4 regions of the Brevibacillus ginsengisoli genome follow, and region 3 is predicted to be linked to each of the others. Evidence: riboswitches for the same ligand, from Rfam matches in the RefSeq annotation. Region 3 holds a riboswitch; each other region holds the start of a gene.
The links. Region 3 has a riboswitch for cyclic di-AMP ahead of ACQCN2_RS18620 (C40 family peptidase). Riboswitches for the same ligand answer to the same signal wherever they lie in the genome.

Region 1 (4,188 bases), on a different contig from region 3:
CCAATCAGACCAATTTGCTGGCCTTAAACGCAGCCATAGAAGCAGCAAGAGCAGGAGAGCATGGTCGTGGATTTGCGGTTGTAGCAGACGAAGTACGCAAGCTAGCCGAGCAGTCAGCGAAGTCGGCGCAACAGATTAGCGACTTGATCGCAATCATCCAGAATCAGGTGGAACAAGCCATTCAGGTTGGAAATCAAAATGCCGAAGAAGTGACACACGGACTGGAGAAAACAGATCAGGCCAACCAATCCTTCGTTCAAATTCAGGCAGCGATCAATAGCCTGACCGTGAAGGTGAAGGAAGTATCGTCCGCCGTCGAGAAACTCAATCTTGGTACGCAACAGCTTGCATCATCAACCGATGAAATTACACAGTCGGCAGAGGAAACGTCAAGCGCTACACATCAGAATGCGGCTGCCTCCGAACAGCAGTTGGCCTCCATGGAAGAGATATCTTCATCCGCAACGGCACTCTCCCATTTGGCAGAAGAATTGTCCGCAATGATTGCGCATTATAAGGTGTAGACGTTTTGAACTATAATAAACTTGATTCCATTATGTGATTCGAGCGATGAGACAGTGCCCCTTACTTTACCCAATTTAGTGAACAGTAAGCTTAAGGAGTGGTAGAAATGGCGCGTGTTTTATTTATTAACGGTGGATCCGAGGGACATATCAATCCAACTATTGGAGTTGTGCAAGAACTCATTTCGCGTGGGGAAGAGGTCGTGTACTTTTCGATAGAAGCTTTTCGGGAGCGTATTGAGAAGACGGGTGCTTCAGTACGAACATTTGACGATCAAAAATTTATAAAAGCCTTTATCTCAGGTGGAAGAAATTATTTACTTGAGAGAATCAACGGTCTTTTGCTTACGGCAGATATCGTCATACCAAGCGTTCTTGAACAGATCAAAGATGAGCATTTTGATTACATCATCCATGATTCCATGTTTGGTTGTGGACATTTACTTGCTCAAATTCTTAAGCTTCCCGCAATCAACTCTTGTACTTCTTTTGCGCAGACAAAAGAATCTTTCGATAAAATGTTGGAACAGCTTTCTAAAAAAATTCCTACAGAAATAGTTAAACCAATAGAAGATGAATTTCAAAGGCTGACGAAAATGGTCAAGGAAAAATATGGTGTGGAGATCCGTTCTCCTTACGAAGTGTTTTGTAATCCTGCACCACTTACAATCGTTTATACAACAAGGGAGTTCCAACCTGATGGAGAAGCATTCGACCAAACGTATAAATTTGTAGGTCCATCCATCACTTCACGATTCACTCAAGAAAACTTCGACTTTACTACGATCAAGGGAAAAAAACTAATTTACATTTCACTGGGGACAGTCCTTAACCAAGCAATCGATTTCTATAAGCTTTGTTTTGAGGCGTTTGAGAACACTGATCATACGATTGTCATGTCTATTGGGAATAAAACCCAAATTTCTGATTTGGGGGAAATCCCTAAAAACTTCATCGTAAAAAATTATGTTCCACAAACTGACGTACTGCAACATACTAGATTATTTATTACACATGGTGGAATGAACAGTACCAGTGAAGGCCTCTATTACGGGGTTCCGCTGATTGTACTTCCACAAAGCGCGGATCAGCCGATAATTGCGGGGCAAGTCGCTAATATTGGAGCAGGCATTCAATTACAAATGCAAAGCTTGACCGCAAATCAACTGCGTGAAGCCGTAGATCATGTGTTAAACCTTTCATCTTTCAAGAAAGCTGCTGCAAATATTGGGGAATCCTTTCGGAAATCAGGTGGGTATCATCAAGCTGTTGATGAGATACTCGGCAGCGTTGATGTGCTAAATGACCGGCAACAAGTCGATAGAATAAATGAATCCACTAACAAGAATCGAGAGTAAAGTAAAAGAGGTAATTCAGAAACAGTTGCTTTTGTTCCTGAATTACCTCTTTAATTCTAGTTAACTTTTCCGGTAAACTCCTGCACCCAATAGCCATTGTAATAGCCAATTCCAATGGTATCAAAGTTGGGGTTTAAGATATTTTCCCGATGTCCTTGACTGTTCATCCAATCATTCATTACCTGTTGGGCGCTTTGTTGACCCATGGCGATATTTTCACCAGCATAACTAGAGGAAATGCCATACTGCTTCATCATGTCAAAAGGACTACCATAGGTGGGGCTGTTGTGATCGAAATAATGGTTCGTTGACATATCAACCGCTTTATCATTGGCCACTTTAGAGAGAGTGCTGTCAAGCTGCAGTGGCTTCAGACCAGCTTTGGCACGCTCCTGATTCACGATAGTAAACACTTGTTGAGCATAGGTTCCAACTTCTGGTGTTTGCTGTACAGGCTGTTGTACAGGCTGTTGGTTTGTTTGTGGCTGGCTGACTACTGTATTGTTAACTGGCTGGCTATTCGATTGCTGTGGTACATTAAGAGTCATCCCCGCGAAGATCAGGTCGGGATTGCAGATCTGCGGATTTGCCCAAAGCAATTGATAGAACGGGACGCCTTGATTCTGGGCAATATTCGATAATGTGTCGTTAGGTTTCACCTGATAAGTAGCGGCGAATGCGGACGTCGTGATGCTTGACAACGCCAAACCTAATGCAATGGCCATGAGAGGTTTTCTGGAAAAACGCTTTTTCATGGTTCTACTCACTCCTTTTTGTTACCTACGAGGTTAGGTGTCGGATTCGGATTGAGGATACAAACCTACGCTGCGTGAGCGATTCACCCCTAGCAGATCGGTCTATCGGCCAAATCTGCAAAAATTCTTTCCCCCGCACTACTCGATTTTTAAGTAGTTTCGGTCATGACAAAAAGGATAACAGATAATATATTGGGAATAAACGTAATAATGTTGTCAATTGCGGTTGGTTTTTCCACTGGAAGAAATCAACCTTCCGTTGCTGCTTGCTCACTCAACTTATGCTCTTGAACCGCTTTTAACCCGCCTGTGATAAGGACAAACATACAGATATACATCAGAGAAACCAAAATTTCGAGAACTAGCGCCCACATGATTAAACTGTTTGAAGGATTGTCGTCTCTTAACAGCATTTGGTTCAAGTACCGATAGATCATCTGTCCGATGTAATAGAACGGGATGAGGTTTAGGAGGCGTTTTCCGTACATCTTTGTTTTGTCATCCATTTTGGTCAGGAATTTTGCCATGTCCGAGTAAACGGTCCATAACCCTATAAGATTATAGAGGGGAACGATGATGCGGGCTAAAGCATCCCCTGGGGTAACGGGATAGTTCCAAGCGATTTGGCGAAAATCCTTGTGAACATGATAAATCCAGAACAGAAAAAGGATAACCGTCAACCAACCAAGCACAAAGTTGAACACCCCCAAAGATGCGTCTATCCATCCTACATAATCAAAATAAAAGAGTTCATCCCACACCGCGATGACACTGCCGATGAGGCTTAAACAAGAACAAATTGCGCCTACAATCAATAATAAAAATAGAAATTTTCCAATTCGTTCGGACTTTGTTTCCATTAATCTACTTGCATCTCCTTTTTGCTCATGGCAAGTTTTTCAGAAAGGACAAGGCTTCTTCCAGTGTCTCGACTGGTATGATCTGCAAATGGAGACTGTGCTCCTTCGCATATTGCTCGGCTTCTTCCTGATTGCTTACTACCCCAAAGGGAAAACTCCCCTTGTCTTTTGGAACGAAAAAATAATCAACTCCACTTTGTGCCGCGGTCTCTACCTTTTCCCGAATACCTCCCACCGACCCGACGGTACCGTCTTGTTCCAGTGTGCCTGTGCCCGCGATGGTATATTTGCCACCTCGAGAAAAATCCTCAAGGCTCTCCTCTTCCACCAATCCGATTCCGGCCATCAAGCCAAAAGAATTTCCGACATATTGAGCAGACTTCTCCATAATGCTCGCATACTTGGAGTTGACTGATTGAGATGAATCTACCGAATAACCGGAAACTTGTAGCGCATTGGTAACCACCGTTTCCTTGGAAATCTCCTCTTCATTCTGTAACTCTTCGTTATTGCTTGACTCGTCTCGAGAAGCTGGCTCAAAGCTAACCTGTTCGCGATCATAGTGAAAGGTTATTAGAAGCTTTTCGAGGTAGTTTCTCGCCACTCCACCCTCCACATAGGTCATGTACACGTGGCCTTTAATTCCCAATTCTTCGATCTTCACAATATGCCCAGGAGCTATAAACTTCTC
Region 2 (4,188 bases), on a different contig from region 3:
GCATAGGACGTCCCAGCCAAAAAAGGCGAGGCCGACTCCCATCGTCAACCCTACGTACCCTGTTCCCATAATGGATATTTTTGTCATGTAGTTGCCTCATTTCTGTTCTTCTAGCTTTTTCTTTGCCGTCCATTTTCGTACATCCCGCAGCGATACAGGCGAGGTGATGAGTACATAGGCGCCTGCCGCGAATGAAAAGATGAATTTGAATCCGTGACTAAGCAAAGCAACCGCGTATGCGTTCGAAAGCGACATCCCCACTGCCGCCAGCGAAAAGCTCATCACACTCTCGTACGTTCCAATCCCGCCAGGAGTAAAATTAAACGTCTGTCCCGCAATCGTCATGCTGGTCACCCAGACCCCCTGAAGAAAAGACAGCTTGATCTTTAAAGCGTGAGCAACACCAATCACCACAAACGCTTCCAGTAACCAGCTAATTGCGGTCAAGCTCACGATCATGACGCCGCTTGTTCCACTCATCGCTTGCTTCATTAGACGGACATGCTTGTGCAGGAAGCCAGACAACTTCTGTTTGGATAAAAAATAGACAAGGCCGATGACAAGCATGATTCCCAGCACAAATCCAATCATCGCGAACCACGAAACACGAAGCCCGATGACCAAGACCCCGATCCCGGAGAATAGCCCCAGCGTAAGGACATCCAGACTGCGAAGTACAATCACGGAATGAGCCGCTTCGTCCCAACTGGCATGCTTGCCTTGGACCAGATAACCTGCTCGCACAACTTCTCCCACTTTAAACGGAAGAATGTGATTGATGAATAAACTATAAAATAATGCATGCAGACAAACCTTGAAGGATACATGATCATGCAAGTATCGTCGCCAGGCAACGGCCCGCAGAACAAAAGCCATACCATACAAGACCGTCATCAAAAGTAGAGCTATCGGCTGAGCAAGCAGACGCAGCAATTGATTCGCGACTAGCTTGAGATCAAACCACCCCAGGCACAGGTACACAAACGCGGCAAAAATGATCAGGCGAATGCCCCAAATTCCAATCGTTTTTTTGTTCATTCCATATGCAATCCTTTAACCATCATAGTCTTTTGATAGCCATTCATTCTTCCGGAAAAATATAGTACGAACGTCCCATTTCCAGACGAAAAACAGCTCATCCACAAATATAGCAGAACATGATTCAGATAGCAGTAAGAAGCTAACGTGTAATTTTGTCCATTGTAAACGCTTACTCAGCGATTTTAGACACTTGCTGTTTGAATTTCGGGAGTGTAGGATTTCGTATGTAATTATCTTAAATTGAATAGGTGAACGCTTAATCGAATGAACGGGGGAACCAATCTTCTGGGGTGAATCTCATCTGAAGCGATGAGTAGGGCAACTCGAATCTGTCCGAATCCGTCAGCTAACCTCGTAAGCGTGGATCGGGGTGAATACTGTTGACACAAGACCGTACTTAATCCTCCTTGTGTTTTTTGTGTTGTAAATGAGCGATTGAACTATCTTACACAAAGCGGGGATTACACATCATGGTATCGAAGTTAAAACGTTTTCTCATTGGCCGCCCAATGAAATCAACCGCACTGGCTGATGAAAAACTGAGCAAGCTGAAAGCGTTAGCGGTCCTCTCATCTGACGCTTTATCATCGGTCGCCTACGGAACAGAGCAAATCTTGCTCGTTTTGATGGTGGGAGGCTTTACCGCCCTCTGGTATTCCATTCCGATTTCGATTGCCGTACTCGGATTGTTAACTGTTCTCATCCTGTCGTATCGCCAGACGATCTTTACGTACCCCTCTGGAGGCGGAGCGTACATCGTCGCAAAGGAAAATTTGGGTTTGCCTTTTGGATTAGTGGCGGGTGGTTCGCTTTTGGTGGATTATATCCTGACGGTTGCTGTTAGCGCTTCTGCCGGCACCGATGCCATTACCTCAGCTTTTCCGTTTTTACACGAGGACCGTGTTCTGATTGCAGTTGGCATGATTCTTATTCTTACCATTCTGAATTTGCGCGGGATCTCCGAATCAGCCACCATTCTTGCTTATCCAGTTTATCTGTTTGTTTTTGCTATTTTCGTATTAATCATAAGTGGATTCTATCAACTGATGACAGGAACGATTCCTGCTCACCAACCTACCTATGGTGTCTCGATTTCGGGTATCAGCCTATTTATTCTGTTAAAAGCCTTTAGCTCAGGCTGTTCGGCGCTAACAGGGGTGGAAGCAGTATCCAACGCCATTCCCAACTTCAAGGCACCTTCTGAAAAAAATGCGGCCATTACCCTTGCAATGATGGGGGCAATCCTGGGCTGTATGTTTATTGGCATCAGCTTTTTGGCCTACTGGTATGGAATCTCTCCTAACCCGAAAGAAACGGTTGTCTCTCAAATTGCAGCGGCTACGTTTGGACGCGGCGGGATTTATTATGGCATTCAGACGATCACCGCTTTGATTCTGTTCCTAGCCGCCAATACGGCATACTCCGCTTTTCCTTTACTTGCTTTTATGCTGGCGAAGGATAAATTTATGCCGCACATGTTCATGGTACGAGGAGATCGGCTCGGCTTCTCCAACGGGATTATTGTGCTAGGTGTGTTCTCTGCTCTGCTCATCGTGATTTTCAAAGGAGATACGGAGAACCTGATCCCACTGTACGCACTGGGCGTATTTATTCCGTTCACGCTGTCACAGGCTGGGATGATGAAAAGATGGTTCACGCGCAAACCTCGAGGCTGGGCGCTTCCATTTAGCATTAACACGATTGGGATGCTCACTACGCTATCGATTGCCCTTATTTTTACCATTACGAAGTTTTCGCAGGTGTGGATCATCTTTGTGTTTTTGCCAGTGGTTATTCTCGTTTTCCGCAACATTCATCAGCATTATGACGATATTGCCGAAGAGCTGCGAATTGACATTTCTCGGGACAAGCCGATAAGCAAAGACAATGTGGTTGTCATTCCGGTTGCCGGGGTAACCCGTGTGGTCATGGAAACGATCGGCTACGCCAAGTCGATGACGGATAATGTGGTGGCCGTTTATGTAGGCTTTGATGATGAGTCCGTCGACAAAATGGAGAGCAAATGGGCGGAATGGAATCCCGGCATTCGTCTGATCGTCCTTCGCTCCCGCTATCGAAGCATCCTGAAACCGTTAATCAAGTTTATCGATACGGTTGAATGGAAAACAGCGAAGAATGGCCATATTACCATCTTAATGCCGCAGTTTATCACGAAGAAGTGGTGGCACAACTTCCTGCACAATCAGACCAGTTGGCTGATTCGCGCCTACCTGTTCACTCGTAAAAACGTAACCGTAGCAACCGTGCCATATCATTTGCAGAAATAATCAAATGAAAAAGCAACGACCAGCCATCACACGGCTGGTCGTTTTTTAAACTTTCAGGAACCATCTTGGCTTGTCGATCTTTTTCTACTCGGAATAGTCTTGTATGATCTTTTTCAAAGCCGCCTTCACATCGCCCTGAAAAACCCCTCCATGATAGCAAATCAACTGATCAATGTCGTAGTCAAGCATTCGTCGAACGGAGCGTACAGCCTCTTCCATATCCATTGTATATTGAGGATTTGCGATATTCAGAGCTCCTTGCTGCACGACAACAGCGTCCCCAGCGATCAATGTTTTACTTGCTGGAAGGTACAATGAGATATGGCCAGGCATATGACCGGGAGTGTGGACAATCTCAATGCCACCGCACCAAGGAAGTCGTTCACCGGCAGAGACCGTGCGATCAACCGATGCCGGTTCAATGGATTTCACGAAGGACATAAATTGTTCCGCAAAAGGCTTTGCTTCTTCCGGCAACGCATCAAAGCTCGATTCCGCTTGTTCAAGCCGTAAAGACTTTTTTGTCCCATCGATATATGGTTTTTCAAAGTCATATGCAATAATCTCCACTTGCGGGTACAATCGCTTTAAAGCGGCAAGCGAGCCCATATGATCCAAATCGTGATGAGTCACGATCACTTTGGTTAACGAGGCAAGATCGACATTATTCCGTTTGGCGGCTTCCTCAAGATAGGCTTCAAAATTTGGATAACCACAGTCAATCAGAATGGTATCTTGCTCACTTTGAAGAATAACAGGATGAATGACTTGCCTTTGTCCGCTATACTCAAATTCAATGTCCAGTACATGTATGTAATGCATACAATACCCTCCCATTATATTTGCTACCTATCATTAT
Region 3 (4,188 bases):
TTTGGAGAAAAGCTTGTTCCCATTTGCGTCGTAGACCGTAACTCGATACATCAATTCTTTGGGAAGCTGATCATCCAATTCTTTCACTTCGATTGGGTCTTTAAAAACACTGTTGCGCATCAATTGATTGAAGCGGACGAGCTTGGCAGCCTCCATTTCTTGCAAAAACTGCTCGTGGCGATCCGTTTTCATTTGCTCGACAATCAGTTGCTTGAAAAAAAGGTTGTAGGTCAGAAGATGAATGCCGATTACAGCGAGAAAGGACAAGAATAGTTTTTTACCTATTCCCATCCTACTGACGCTCCCCGATGAATACGTACCCGGTACCCCATTGTGTTTTAATGAAGATTCGCTCCGATTCCAGCTTCTCCCGCAGGTTTTTAATATGAACGGTTACTGTATTCAGTGAACCATAGCCATATCCCCATACGCGATCATAGATCTGTTCACGGGTGAAGACAATGCCTGGATTCTCCGCCAGAAAAGTAAGCAGTTGGAATTCCTTCGTGGACAGCTCCACCTTTTCGCCTTCCACAAAAACGGAGTAGGTCTCCTTATGAATCTCCAGTCCTTTAAACTTCAGAATGGTAATAGGAGAAGTGGAGGCATCTTTGTCAGGCGCATCGGTAATCGTTACTTTGCGAATCCGATCGTAGCGGCGAAGGTGTGCGCGTACGCGGGCCAACAACTCTTCGGCATCAAACGGTTTGGTGATATAATCGTCCGCGCCGATTTCGAGTCCAACTACTTTATCTACCGCTTTTCCTTTGGCGCTCAAGAATAGAATCGGAATGTCAGATTCACGGCGAATCTGGGCGCACAACTCGTAGCCACTCATGTTGGGCATCATGATGTCTAGGAGGATTAGGTCGGGTTGTAATCCGTTCTTCAACAGAACCAGGGCTTCAGCACCATCTTCAGTTACAGTAACCTGAAAACCTTCACTTTCAAGTATGTCGTGCAGGAGTTCAAGAATCTCCTGTGTATCATCAACAACGAGTATATGTTCTTTCAAAAAAGACTCCCCCATAATCGAGTTTCACTACCTCAAATATAACACGCTTTCCATGAGAACTGGGACGGTAATTTCTTATAGAAGAAACATATAGACAACATTATATATAACCATCTCATGGGAGCAGGTACTAATTATAATCAGAAAAAGTCAGAGGAAAATGTCCTCTGACCTTTGATGTACGTAGAACTTAGTGTTTTTTCTGTGGTGAAGGCTTTTTCGCTGTTTCAGTTATAGAAGCTGCCTGTACGCTCTTTTTCTTGCTTTGAGCCAGCATCTGATTTGAATCTGGTGAATCCTGAAGAGCTGGAAGAGCAATACGCTTCGCACCAACATAACGCTCGGACCAGTAGTAGGGATCAGTCAATTTGGTTTTGACGACGCCAACTCCTGATTCAGAGTGAATGAAGGTGTTGTTTCCAAGGTAGATTCCCACATGAGATACGCTGTGTCCATTTGTTTTGAAGAACACGAGATCACCAGGTAGAAGCTGTGATCTCTCTACAGCCTTGCCCATCTGATACTGCGCAGCTGAAGAATGAGGGATGTCTACGCCCAGCTTCTGAAACACGTATTGTGTAAAACCGGAGCAGTCAAATCCTCGAGTGCTGGTACCCGATGCCTTGTAAGGCACACCGTATAGCTCCTTCACGGTTGAATCAAGTACATTCTCATCAGCATACGCTGAGATTGTACCCATTGATAAGAGTCCAGCAAGAACAAAAGCCCAAACAAACTTACGCAATGAGGCTGCCCCTTCCGTGAGCCTACGAGGTTAGCTGATGGGTTCGGTTGAAAGGTCCCCTAAGCTGTTTTTCGACAGCTATTCACCCCAAAAGATTGGTTCCCCCGTTTCCAAATAAAGGAATTCGGCTTTTTTTGAGTTATTCTTACACAAAGTACAAGTATTCGCCCCCTAAGTAAATTTTTCCTCTTTAAATAATTAACGTTCATAAAATAGACACAATTAGGCGGTCGTGTTGAAGGACGAGCTCTCATCGGTCTCAAGGCGGAGTGAAAAACCAATCGCTCGTCCGTTATTCAAAAAGCTAAGTTGGCCTAGAATAAAGACATGAACGACAGCACCATTACGAATTGGAGGGATGAAGGATGGGGGAGCGTTCGGGGAAAGTGTTTCTCGGATTATCCCTGCTTATCGTCGGAGTACTTTTATTAGTGGACCAACTCGGTTTGGTTAGACATTTGTTTCACCTCCTTATACCGGGGCTCATCATGATTTTTGGAGCGAAAAAAGTAATTTCGGACGAATCTGCAGGCAAAAAATTCTTTGGGTTGTTTATCTTCCTGTTTGGTTTCTTAATGATGATCGGCAAGCTGCATTTGCTCTTTTCTAGCTTGCTTGCGATTGGAGTCATCTACTTTGGGTTCCGCTTGATTCGCCGTGACACACACCGGACGGATGAAGCCGTCGGATATGCTGATCGACAATGGGCCAAAGCGGTTTTGAAAGAGGACGCTCTGGATCGTTGGGAGCGGGAAGTGGACGCGAGAAACAAAGTTTAAAACTTTTTTAAAAAAACATGAATGGAAATACAAGGAGGAATACACAATGGGTATTATCAAAAGACTTCGCGATTTAACAGTAGCTTCTGTCAATGATGTTATGGATTCTCTGGAAGATCCTGCGGTAATGCTAAATCAATATATGAGGGATCTTGAGGCGGAGATTGGACGAGTGGAGGTATCAGTAGCCCGTCAAGTCGCGCTGGAGAAGAAATTCCGCCAACAGCTGGAAGAAGCCAAGGCAACTGTCCAAAAGCGCGATCGACAAGTCATGCTCGCCTTGCAAGAAGGAGAGGACGAGCTGGCAAGACGTGCCTTGATGGACAAGAAACAACAAGAGACCCGCGCTGAAGAATATGAGCAGATGTATATCTCGGCGCGTGAAGCCGCGCAACAGATGAGAGAGAAGCTTGGTGAGTTGAAAGACGAATTCTATAAGATGCGCGCCAAAAAATACACCCTCGTGGCTCGCGCCGAGGTAGCTCGTACACAAAAACACTTAAACAATGTCATTACAGGAATGGGCTGCGAGAGTGCCAGTCGAGGTTTCGCCCGCATGGAAGATAAAGTGATGCGGATGGAAGCCGAGGCTACTATGAGTGGTCAGTGGAAAGCAAGTTCTGTTGGGTTGGATCAATCTTTCCAAAAATTTGAGAAGGATGAGATTGACACTGAATTAGCGGAACTGAAGGCTTCTTTAAAGGCACCCCAAACGGAAAAGCCGAACGAAGTGCTGGAAGGCCAGAAATAATCTGAACAAGTTTCATACTTACAGTAGCCGAAGAATCTGAGGCTCTGGCGGAGCCAGCCATTCGCAACATCTAGTTGCATGGCTGGCGCTTGTGCTTAGAAAAGTGACATCATACTGGAGGTAAACGCTCGTGTCTGACATGATTATATTTTTAAAGCGATTTGTCTCAAATCCGACTCAAGTAGGCAGTATCATTCCAAGCTCCAGATTTTTAAGCTCACTCATGATGAAACCGATATCTTGGGAGCGATCAGGTGTAATCGTTGAGCTTGGACCAGGCACGGGTGTATTTACCCAAGAAATCATGAAAAAGATGAAAACAGATTCTCATTTTTTTGTCATAGAACGTGATCCACTTTTTCAAAAACTGTTGCGAAAACGATTTCCAACCCTTATCATTCGTAACGAAGCGGTTCAACTTTCCAGCTATTTGTCAGAGACACATCTAACGAAATGTGATGCGATTATTTCTGGCTTGCCTTTTGCTGTGTTTCCAGAGGAGACACGCAGAGAACTACTGGATGAAATCGAGCATTCTCTTAATGACGAAGGAGTCTTTGTCACTTTTCAATATTCCTTACAACTAAAAGAAGCGTTGGAGAAACGATTCGCTAAAGTGGAGATCAGCTTTACTTTATTGAACTTTCCGCCAGCATTTGTCTATACGTGTTACAAAAAATAAACGTTGACTTCTAGCACGCTTGTGATGAGCGCGGGGATGAGGGGACCATAGATGAAATTTTCACGCCTAAATAAATTAATCGCGGGGATCCTGATTATCTTCATCGGTTTCGGACTTCTGCTGGATAACCTTAACTTAATTGATTTTAATCCAGCTATCATATTTCCGCTGATCATTATCTATTTCGGGATGAGGTTATACTCCAAAAAGCGCCAA
Region 4 (4,188 bases), on a different contig from region 3:
CGAACCTACTAAAGCTGCTCCTACCATGGCCAATTTTGCCTGTTTCATTTTCCATCACCTTTTCCTATGTTTTCGTGTAACGATTTGCTTACAGGTTTATCTTACAGGAGGATATATTTGGTACAAACGGTCGAAGGATTGGTTTTTCACTCCGCCTCAAGACCGTCATCTTCCTCCATCTTCCAGTTCCTTGATAACTTGTGTGAAAATTAGAAAAAACATGATAACATAGAAATTGATGAAGAAAGCGCTGTCAAAAACCTGATAGATAAAGGAGTATGGCTATGTCCGAGCAAGAAATCATATGGAATGCAGGTGTCGCCTGGCAGTGGAATCGCAATGCGGCCAATTGGCACTCTCGCAGTAAGGAAATGTGGGAAAACGGCAGTCGACGGACGATTCTCCCCATGCTTCGTCAGCTGGTACAACCCCAAGCGGGATCTGTACTGGATGCCGGTTGCGGAGACGGCTATGGAAGCTGGAAATTGGCTGCTGATGGTTACTCGGTTACTGGCGTCGACCTCTCCGATGAAATGATTATGCTGGCGAAAAAACGGATGTCACCTGATCTGAACTTAATGTTCCATTCGCATGATATTACCGCCCTGCCGTTTGAGGATACGTCCTTTGCGGCGATTCTCGCTGTTAACGTGATCGAGTGGACAGAATCTCCTCTCGTAACGCTGCAAGAGTTTAGCAGACTGCTTCAACCGGGAGGAGTTCTTCTCCTCGGCGTGTTGGGACCAACAGCCGCTCCTCGAGCTTACAGCTACCGCCGCCTTTATCACGAAGCGATCATCCAGAATACCATGATGCCGTGGGAAGCGTGCCAGTTGGCTTTGGAGAACGGGTTTGAATTGCTGGTTGAGCATCCTGTTTATAAGGAAGGTGTCGACCCGTCAATAGCTGAGACGCTTACCTCCGAACTTAAACAGTCGCTTAGTTTCTTGACGGTGTTCGCTCTTCGCAAAGTGTGAGAAAAGACTTCGTCCCTTTTCGCTCTGTGGAAGTTCGCAATGAAGGGGGAAAGTCCGCTCTCTCACTACGAAAGGGAGTCGCCAAACGCTTCGCGCCCCTTAAAGGGGTTGGGTGGCGACTCTTATCCCTTTCTCCGTTCCTTCGCTAAGTCTCACTTCCAAGGAGACTGTGTTTCAACCCCCCGGTGAGAGGGGGCAAGCGGACGAAATCTTTTCTTGGTGGGCTTACGCGAATGGAAATAATGTTAAATTACTTACCTATTTAAAGTAATTTAACATTCCAATATTAAGAAAAAAGTTTAACATAGGCTTTTATGTTCATCTAAAACGTGAAAACGGGTCGCTTATCCGAAGGTTCTTCACTCTTCGATAAGCAACCCGTTTTCTCTTGCAGGCTAACTACTTCTTCAGGACGTATACTTTTACATCCTGAATCCCAAAGTCATCAGCATGTCCACCCGGTACGAAAATATCGACCTTGGAACCTTTTATGGCTCCACCAACGTCTACCGCACGAGCAATCATTCCGCTAGCAGGTAATCCGTTTGTTTTGTATCCTGTAACATAAACAGTCGAACCCAACGGAATAACATTAGGGTCCACAGCAATACTTCCTACTTTTAACGGATTTCCAAAGTAATCAAGCCCAGCATAACCGCCATTTTCACTTGCGTCAGCTGTATACGCCGTTGCTTTCGCAGGAATGCAGCGCGCGACAGGGAGTTCCTGTCCATCTGCTGTTTTCACTACTGGTCCGACACTCTTAGGCGCAACACTTTCAATATGAACTGGCTTGGTTTCTGGTTGTGCAGCAGGTTTGGATGCAGGTTGTGCAGCAGGCTTCGTCACAGGTGCTGAAAGTTTCACAACCATACCCGGCTGCAACTGAAGCGGGTCTTTTTCGTTGTTAAGCTTAAGTATAACATCCAAAGGAAGCTGATACTTCTGGGAGAGCGTCCAGAATGTGTCCCCTTGAGCAATTACATGTGTTTCTTCTGCGGCGAACACATTGCCGGACATGCCTGCGAGAAAGATCCCTAGTGTCAATGACAAGAGGGTTTTGTTGCGTTTTTTCAATTAAAGCTCCTCCTTAGCCTACGAGGTTAGCTGTCGGATTCGGATTGAGGAGTCAACCCGTTGCTTGCGCAATTCACCCCAAAGGACCACGAATGATCCTTATTTGACTTCCAGGTGGAAGTCTCGTCCCCCGCACTTGTTTCCAAGTTTCGGCATTTTATTTCGTAACACTTTTTAAACCTTAACATAAGAGCAGGGTTCAAAAAATGCTAAAATGTTGGTAATTGTGGAAAACGCCCGATCCAACGACCAGTTTAATGTATGTATTTGTACTTACCCGTAAAATCCACGGAAACATCGACTCCTATCTCATCCAACGAACCCGTTTGAAGAAATGAGTCTTTGTTTCCTTTAACTTTTCGCCAAAGATTAGGGTCCTCCCGATACAGCTTCTCCTCTAAGTGATACACATCTACGCCAATCGACAGCCCTTTTTCATAGGTATCTCTAATCTCTTTTTGGATGATAGACGAGACTTCTTTTTCTAACTGTTGAAGAGGGATATCTGTTAAGAATTCATTCAGTACACCTTTCGCCTTTACATGAATCTGAAAAGTTGGCTTGTTTCCGGTAACACGATAGGTAATCTGGGGTTTGGGGTGTAGAATCACAACAGTTGCCGCCGCTTTTCCATTTAGTTTGACGAGGACAAAAGTACGTTCTGTTTTTTTCGACACCCAACGAAGTCCAATGAGATTGGGTTCCTTTAAATACCCGTTATATTTGCCATGATGGAACAGGCAAGCACCATTCACCCTTAATAGACTATGTGGTTTTTGTGATTCTTTCCATCTGTTTGGATCAATTGTCAGAGTTGGAAGCAAGGTTGTGCCGGGGGGTTCCATTAACTCTCTGATAAACCGGTAATGATAAACAGGCTCAATCACGGATCGCTGGTTATACGTGTCAACAGGTTCATGGAGGATGGAAGCAAGCGGACTTAATTTAAAAAAGGGGATTACTGTGAACACTTTCTCCAATGATTCCCTTGTACTGTACGCCCAAATGTCGTATCTCATCTCCCTGTAACGATTAATGATTTCCACTATCTCTTTCGGCTGATGTTTCAGGGCTCTTTCCGAATAGACAATCGCTTTGACATGTCCCCAAAATACCTGTTGCTGAGCTGTCGGATACAGATTATTAAAAGCAGAGTTTAACGTAGAGCCTAGCGCTTTTCCTACCCAAACTCCTGGTTCACCTCTCGACCTCGCTCCCTCTTGTTTGGCTACATTGCTAAAATCAAGCACTTGGACATAAATGGCATATTGATTTTTCTCGTAGTCGATTCCAATGGAGGTCACATAGCTTTGGTCTTCAATCTCTCTTTCATCCCAACAGCCTGTAAGGATAACGGAACAGATCAGAAAGATTAGGGTTGCCTTTCTTCTGCACCAAATCATTCGCTTTCCCCCGATTGCCTGCTTTTATCCTGAGGATTAAGAATGCTCGGTCTGCTTTTCATGAGTGGCCAGGGAACACGGAAGATCGATTTAATGACATCCTTGAAGTTAATTGGAGAAACAGGTGCAAGATAGGGAACACCGAAGGATTGAAGCGAAGACAGGTATAAAACAATGCCAAAAAATGAAACAAAAACTCCGTACATCCCGAGCGAGGCACATAAAAAGAAAATAATAATTCGCAACACACTGATGGATCCCACTAGGGCCTGACTAACCAAGGTTGATCCTGCTACCGCAGTTAGCGAAGCAACCACTACCATGGATGGGCTAACCAGACCTGCGCGAATGGCGGCGTCTCCAATAGTTAATCCGCCGACTACCGTAATGGTATTCCCTAATGCGGTTGGCAATCGAACGCCTGCTTCTCTGAAAATATCCACAAGGATGATCATTAGCAACATCTCAGTAGGAGCAGAAATTGGTAACCCTACACGATTAACTGTTACGGTGGCAAGCAAAGGGAATGGTAGTTGATCTTGATGATAGGAAACCAACGCAATCCAAAAACCAGGTAAAAACAAGGATAACATCAAACCGATTAATCGTAGTAATCTACCAAAAGTAACCGAAAGAAAGGTAAAATGCACGTCTTCTGGTGACTTTATCAATTGCATTAAGTTCGTCGGGGCAATAATCGCCGACGGATTACCGTCTATCAAAATAGCAAA

Region 1: another riboswitch for cyclic di-AMP. It lies ahead of ACQCN2_RS21220 (CAP domain-containing protein); the one in region 3 lies ahead of ACQCN2_RS18620 (C40 family peptidase).
Region 2: another riboswitch for cyclic di-AMP. It lies ahead of ACQCN2_RS14920 (APC family permease); the one in region 3 lies ahead of ACQCN2_RS18620 (C40 family peptidase).
Region 4: another riboswitch for cyclic di-AMP. It lies ahead of ACQCN2_RS20770 (3D domain-containing protein); the one in region 3 lies ahead of ACQCN2_RS18620 (C40 family peptidase).

Annotation. Positions count from the first base shown of each region.
Region 1 covers NZ_JBNJQR010000012.1:31,559-35,746, reverse strand. Annotated here, with positions in the region: gene ACQCN2_RS21230 (methyl-accepting chemotaxis protein) at 1-524, shown strand, start outside; gene ACQCN2_RS21225 (macrolide family glycosyltransferase) at 632-1,882, shown strand; gene ACQCN2_RS21220 (CAP domain-containing protein) at 1,939-2,637, opposite strand; cyclic di-AMP (ydaO/yuaA leader) riboswitch at 2,645-2,812, opposite strand; gene ACQCN2_RS21215 (hypothetical protein) at 2,886-3,497, opposite strand; gene ACQCN2_RS21210 (S16 family serine protease) at 3,523-4,188, opposite strand, start outside.
Region 2 covers NZ_JBNJQR010000007.1:25,813-30,000, forward strand. Annotated here, with positions in the region: gene ACQCN2_RS14910 (UDP-glucose dehydrogenase family protein) at 1-87, opposite strand, end outside; gene ACQCN2_RS14915 (lysylphosphatidylglycerol synthase transmembrane domain-containing protein) at 97-1,038, opposite strand; cyclic di-AMP (ydaO/yuaA leader) riboswitch at 1,285-1,417, shown strand; gene ACQCN2_RS14920 (APC family permease) at 1,512-3,329, shown strand; gene ACQCN2_RS14925 (MBL fold metallo-hydrolase) at 3,414-4,151, opposite strand.
Region 3 covers NZ_JBNJQR010000009.1:203,238-207,425, forward strand. Annotated here, with positions in the region: gene ACQCN2_RS18610 (sensor histidine kinase) at 1-291, opposite strand, end outside; gene ACQCN2_RS18615 (response regulator transcription factor) at 293-1,015, opposite strand; gene ACQCN2_RS18620 (C40 family peptidase) at 1,206-1,760, opposite strand; cyclic di-AMP (ydaO/yuaA leader) riboswitch at 1,765-1,900, opposite strand; gene ACQCN2_RS18625 (LiaF transmembrane domain-containing protein) at 2,126-2,539, shown strand; gene ACQCN2_RS18630 (PspA/IM30 family protein) at 2,586-3,290, shown strand; gene ACQCN2_RS18635 (class I SAM-dependent methyltransferase) at 3,430-3,972, shown strand; gene liaF (cell wall-active antibiotics response protein LiaF) at 4,024-4,188, shown strand, end outside.
Region 4 covers NZ_JBNJQR010000011.1:176,007-180,194, forward strand. Annotated here, with positions in the region: gene ACQCN2_RS20760 (hypothetical protein) at 1-48, opposite strand, end outside; gene ACQCN2_RS20765 (class I SAM-dependent methyltransferase) at 285-977, shown strand; gene ACQCN2_RS20770 (3D domain-containing protein) at 1,377-2,054, opposite strand; cyclic di-AMP (ydaO/yuaA leader) riboswitch at 2,055-2,219, opposite strand; gene ACQCN2_RS20775 (Ger(x)C family spore germination protein) at 2,309-3,457, opposite strand; gene ACQCN2_RS20780 (spore germination protein) at 3,454-4,188, opposite strand, start outside.